DNA from 2 places in the Exiguobacterium sp. s35 genome. Region 2 is predicted to be linked to the other one. Evidence: a T-box and tRNA genes for the amino acid it is inferred to sense, from the RefSeq annotation. Region 2 holds a T-box; the other holds one or more tRNA genes.
What was found. The T-box of region 2 lies ahead of ileS (isoleucine--tRNA ligase). A T-box ahead of a tRNA ligase gene usually reads a tRNA of that ligase, here a tRNA-Ile.

Region 1 (3,187 bases), 630 kb from region 2:
TTGTTTACGTTTGTGACGTAAGTGTTGTGGTGTTTCGTGTGGTGGATTTCCATCGTGCGTGCGTCAATGTGTGGTTCGAGTGCATCATATGCGTAATCAAGTTGTGGTAATTCAAATTTAGCCATTACTAAAATCCCCCTTAAAAGTGTTTTGAACAACGTTCGTTATAAATGTAACAGATTTGTGACGGTCGACTCAATTGTAATGCTTCACTCTACATCTTCTTCTGGTAACGCCCAGACTGAAATAGATCCCGCCGCCACTTTAAATACCCCAAATCCTTCATCATCAATCTCAATTTTATCTTCTCGTGTATTCGTCAAGTCGACCCATGTTTCTCCAGCTCGCTCTTCCCCAACGAACATTCGCTTTTCAGCCTCGTCCGAAGTGGAGATGAGAACGGCACATCCTGAACGCTCGATCTCCTCCACACCTTTGCGTACCCAACCGATGACGTTTGCATCATCAAAGTAATCATCCTGTTCCCCATAAGCCTTTTCCCGACGAGCATAAAGAAGCGTGTCAATGGCGAGTTTCATCCCATCAGTCGGGTGGGGACCGTCGATGCCGTAGTAATCCCCGTAGAAGACACATGGATAGCCATCTTTACGAAGCAAGACGAGACCGTATGCGATTTGTTTGAACCAATCTTTTACCCACGACTCAAGCGCCTCTTCCGGTTGCGAATCGTGATTGTCTACAAACGTCACTGAATGGAGCGGGTGTGACTGGACGAGCGTATCATCAAAAATGGTGCGCATATCGAATGCGGCCCCTTCCTCTGACGCCTGATGTAATTTATAGTGGAGCGGAACATCGAATAAATCGACGTGGTAATCGATGTTATCAAGAAATTCACGGCATGCGTCAAGATCTGACTTCCAGAACTCTCCGACGAAATAAAATTCATCTCCCTTTTCTTCACGCATCGTCTGACTGAATTCTTTCACGAAGTCATAGTTGATATGTTTGATTGCATCCAATCGGAATCCGTCACATTTCGTTTCCTCAATGAACCATTTACCCCAGCTCAATACTTCTTCCCGAACTTCAGGATGATGGTAATCGATGTTCGCAAACATCAAATAGTCATAGACACCGAATTCGTCATCGACATTGTCGTTCCATCTTTTATTCTCTCCAACTATAAAGAAAATGCCAGAACGGTCTGTCGCTGCATCATAATCCGTCCCGTTAAAATGTGTGAAGTCCCATTTAAATGTAGAATACTTCCCATCACGAGCTTCATAATCAAACTTTGTCCATCCTTCGATTTCAAAAGGCTCGTCAGACAGCACTTTCGTACGATCGTTCGGATCCACTTCGAGCACGTCAAACTTCTCGGTCGCATCTGCTCCTGCTTTATGATTCATGACGACATCCATATAAATTTGCATCCCGAGTTCTTGCTGACAATAGGTTGTCGCTTCAAGAAGCTCTTTTTTCGTTCCGTATTTCGTGGCAATCGACCCTTTTTGATCGAATTCTCCTAAATCATATAAATCATAAATCCCGTAACCCGTATCTTCGCCACTCTGTCCTTTCGTGACAGGTGGTAACCAAAGCGCCGTAATCCCAGCTTTATTTAAATCTTCCGCTCTCTCTTTTAACCGCTTCCAATGTTTTTGATCCGCTTCGACATGCCATTCAAAAAACTGCATCATGGTGTGATTTCGTTCCATTTTGTCCGCCTCATTTCATATTTTTCAAAAAACAAAATGCTAACGACTATTTACCCACGAATTTTAGATTGAAAACAAAAAAACAACTTTCACAAAATGAAAGTTGTTTTGAATGGACCCTGTAGGACTTGAACCTACGACCGGACGGTTATGAGCCGTCTGCTCTAACCAGCTGAGCTAAGGGTCCTTATAAGTAGCGGCGGAGGGAGTCGAACCCACGACCTCACGGGTATGAACCGTACGCTCTAGCCAGCTGAGCTACACCGCCATGTTGTTATACAGTAATAATATACTGAATATGCTCCATACTGTCAAGGGAAATTCCTTTCCATTGAAAAGAAAAGCACTCCAACGTGGAGTTGGAGTGCCTCATCTTTATACCGTTACTTCGTTTGCATCTTCGAGTGTGATTTCTGTGATGTTCATGGCATGGTCACCGATACGCTCAAGGTTTGAGAGCATGTCGACGAAGAACATACCTGCTTGTCCATCACAAGCACCCGTGTTCAAACGAACAACGTGGTTTTTGCGGAATTGACGCTCGAGCATATCGAGTTTCGCTTCCATTTCGATGACTTTACGTGCTTCGACCATGTCACCGCTCGCTAATGTCTGAAGTGATTTCTCTAACGTTTCGCGTGTGAGGTCATACATTTCAGTCAATTCTTTTTGAGCATCTGCCGAAAGTGTCACTTTCGTAGCAGTCTTATAGTCAATCAACTCAATGATGTTTTCAACGTGGTCACCGATTCGTTCGATGTCGTTGATCGCATGCATGAGCGTCTTGTGCTCTTGTGATTCTTGCTCAGTCAAATCAACCGCAGCCAATTTCACGAGGTAGTCTGTGATTTTCGCATTCAACGAGTTTAACGCTTCTTCGATATGCGCAGACTTTTCAGAGTGTTTCTTATCTCCTGTTGTCAAATAGTTACGCGCTTCGTCGAGACCAAGTTTTGCGAAATCGCCCATACGGATGACTTCGTATTTTGCTTGCTCCACTGCAATCGAAGGCGATTGCTGAATGAAGATTGGGTCCAAGTGCTGTGCTTTCGTATCGACGATTGAATCCTCACCAGGCACCAATTTCGTCACGATCCAAGCAATCGTTCCAATGAACCAGAACTGAATCAATGTGTTGACGATGTTAAACGTACCGTGAGCGAATGCAATTTGCATCTTGTCTTCAATTGCCAAGAAGTCTGTAATCCAATAAATATAGTTTGTGAACGGAATCAACAAGATCATGAAGATCGTCGTTCCGATTAAGTTAAAGATAACGTGTGCTGCAGCTGCGCGACGTGCGGCAACCGATGCACCGATTGATGCCAAAATGGCAGTGATCGTCGTACCGATGTTGTCACCAAACAATACTGGAAGAGCGGCATCCAAGTCGATTGAACCACCTGCATAGAGCTCTTGCAAAATTCCGATTGTTGCAGAAGATGACTGGACGATGACTGTAAATACAGTACCAACGATGACACCGAGGAACGGATTGTCACTCA
Region 2 (3,187 bases):
AACAGCTATGTATTGAAGTTGACGGACTTTTTAGATCCTCGTGAACAACAAATCGTCAAACAGCTTGTCGGTAAGCAGCTCGTCATTCACGACGATGGCGGGTTTGAAGGAGCTGAACGACGTCGGCTGATTTTGGCGCCAGAGTATTATGAGCTGAATACCGATGATTTTGAAATTGAGATTCGCCGTATCGAATATCCGACAAAATTTGTTGACCTGACACATCGACAAGTGACTGGAACTTTACTGAACGCTGGATTAAAGCGTCAAAAGTTTGGGGACGTCGTCCTGGAAGAGGAAATCGTCCAGTTTGCTACGACCCGCGAAGCCGTCGGGTTCATCGAAATGAACTTGGAGCGTGTCGGAAAAGCGAAAGTTCGCATCTCCTCTGTTGCGAAGGATGACATACTCGTCGTTCCGAAAACAGAGTGGATCGAGGGGTTCGGCATCGTGTCCTCTTTACGATTTGATACGGTTGTGAGCGAGGTACTCAACATATCTCGTCAGAAAGCTCAGGCGCTCGTGAAACACGGTGACTGCAAAGTGAATCATAAAGTCATTGAAGATCCGAGCTTCATGCTTGAACCAGATGATCTTTTATCCGTCCGTGGATACGGTCGTATTAAGATGATGGAGATCCTTGGTTCGACTAAACGTGAAAAGATTAAAATCCAGTATGGGACCATACGTTAAATTTTAGGAGGAAAGTCGAATGGCGTTGACACCGATTGATATTCATAATAAAGAATTCTCTTCCCGTTTTCGTGGGTACGACATCGATGAGGTCAATGAATTTTTAGATCAAATCATTAAAGAGTTTGAACTATTGATTCGTGAGAATCGACGGTATGAAGAACTTGTCAACGATATGCAAGCTCGCATTGACTACTTCTCCTCGATGGAAGATACATTGAACAAGTCGATCATCGTCGCGCAGGAAGCAGCGGAAGAAGTGAAGAACAACGCGCAAAAAGAAGCGAGCCTCATCTTGAAACAAGCGGAACGTGAAGCGTACGCTCGTGAAGAGGAAGCGGCCCGTAAAGAGCAACTTGCAGAACGCGAAGTCGTTCAAATGCTCAAAAAAGTCGAGTTGTATCGAACACGTTTCCGTGTCCTCGTCGACGCCCAAATGGAGCTCTTAAACAGCACCGAGTGGGAGACGATTGTCGGGGAGCCGCCTGTGCAGACGGTTCTTGACGATAGATCAGAACTTGCGTATAATGACCACGAAGTCACACAGAATGAAGAACAACATGGATAAATGATCAACACGTTGAGTAGGACGCGTCGATCGAGTCATACCTACGAAGCGACTTAGGGACGGTGAGAGCCTAAGAGAAAGACTCGAATCGGTATCCCCTATGAGTCGTCACGCTGAACCATAGTAAGCGTGACCGCCTGACCTCGTTATCGGTTACCGAGAGCGGTCTCATGAGAGTGAGACTAGTAGGGTGGTACCGCGAGTCAACCAACTCGTCCCTATCAGGGATGGGTTGGTTTTTTTTGTTTTCTAAAAAATGTTGATGGAGGAGTTTCGATGAACTACAAAGACACGCTATTAATGCCAAACACAGAATTCGCAATGCGTGGGAATTTACCAAAACGCGAACCGGCGATGCAAACAGAATGGGAAGACATGGACCTTTACAACAAGGTACAAGAAAAAAATGCAGGGAAACCACAATACATCTTGCACGATGGTCCTCCATATGCGAACGGTGACATCCACATGGGACATGCGATGAACAAAGTCTTAAAAGACATCATCGTGCGTTTCAAAGGAATGAACGGATATCAGTCTCCAATGATTCCAGGTTGGGATACGCACGGTCTTCCAATCGAGAACGCCCTTCAAAAAGCTGGCGTCAACCGTAAAGAGATGACGGTCGCTGAATTCCGTGAAAAGTGTGCAGAATATGCGATGGAACAAGTGAACTCGCAACGTGAGCAGTTCAAACGTCTCGGTCTTCTCGCAGACTTTGAAAATCCATATATCACGCTCCTTCCGGAATATGAGGCGGCACAAATCCGCTTGTTCGGAACGATGGCTGAAAAAGGATACATCTACAAAGGGAAGAAACCAGTCTACTGGTCACCGTCTTCGGAGTCGGCACTCGCAGAAGCTGAAATCGAATATTACGATAAAAAATCACCGGCCATCTACGTGGCATTCCGAGTTGTAGACGGAAAAGACACATTGACGTCTGACGATCACTTTGTCATCTGGACGACGACGCCTTGGACAATCCCGGCGAACCTCGGGATCGCAGTCAGTGATGAGTTGACGTACACGCGTATCGAACACGAAGGAAAAGGATATATCGTCGCAGAGACGCTCGTTGAAGAAGTGACGACAGCGCTCGGATGGTCTGACTATAAAGTGAGCGGTTCATGGAACGGTCGTGATTTTGAATATATGACGGCCCAACATCCATTGTATGACCGCACATCGCTCGTCATGCTCGGCGATCACGTCACAGCGGATGCGACTGGACTCGTCCACACGGCTCCAGGACACGGGGAAGATGATTATCGTGTTGGACAGGCTTACGGCTTGGATGTCCTTTGCCCGGTCGATGACCGTGGTTATATGACGGCTGAGGCGCCTGGTTTTGAAGGGTTGTTCTATGAAGATGCGAACAAACAAATCGGGATGAAACTTGAAGAGAACGGCTACTTGCTCAACTTGAAGTTCATCAAACACTCATACCCGCATGACTGGCGTACGAAAAAACCGGTCATCTTCCGTGCGACACCACAATGGTTCGCTTCCATCAAAGATTTCCGTGAAGATATGCTCCGTGAAATCGAAGAAGTGAATTGGGTTCCAGAATGGGGAATGACACGTCTTTACAACATGGTCCGTGACCGTGGGGACTGGGTCATCAGTCGTCAACGTGCATGGGGCGTGCCGATTCCAATCTTCTATGCAGAGGATGGAACGGAAATCATCACGAACGAGACAATCGACCACGTCGCGAACTTGTTCCGTGAGCACGGTTCGAACGTCTGGTACGAGCGCGAAGCAAAAGACCTTCTTCCTGAAGGGTTTACACATCCGAATAGTCCGAATGGCGAATTCCGTAAAGAACTCGATATCATGGACGTCTGGTTCGATTCAGGTTCTTCACACGCTGGTGTATTAGAGGAACGTGAAAACCTTCGTCGCCCGGCAGACCTTTACCTT

Region 1: it encodes a tRNA-Ile, which carries the amino acid that the T-box ahead of ileS (isoleucine--tRNA ligase) is inferred to sense. The anticodon was not compared.

The regions. Positions count from the first base shown of each region.
Region 1 covers NZ_JACSKI010000001.1:1,041,345-1,044,531, forward strand. Annotated here, with positions in the region: gene KNO75_RS05445 (superoxide dismutase) at 1-125, opposite strand, end outside; gene KNO75_RS05450 (alpha-amylase) at 210-1,682, opposite strand; tRNA gene KNO75_RS05455 (tRNA-Ile) at 1,796-1,869, opposite strand; tRNA gene KNO75_RS05460 (tRNA-Met) at 1,877-1,950, opposite strand; gene KNO75_RS05465 (Na/Pi cotransporter family protein) at 2,058-3,187, opposite strand, start outside.
Region 2 covers NZ_JACSKI010000001.1:406,758-409,944, forward strand. Annotated here, with positions in the region: gene KNO75_RS02100 (YlmH family RNA-binding protein) at 1-693, shown strand, start outside; gene KNO75_RS02105 (DivIVA domain-containing protein) at 713-1,261, shown strand; T-box leader at 1,265-1,484, shown strand; gene ileS (isoleucine--tRNA ligase) at 1,538-3,187, shown strand, end outside.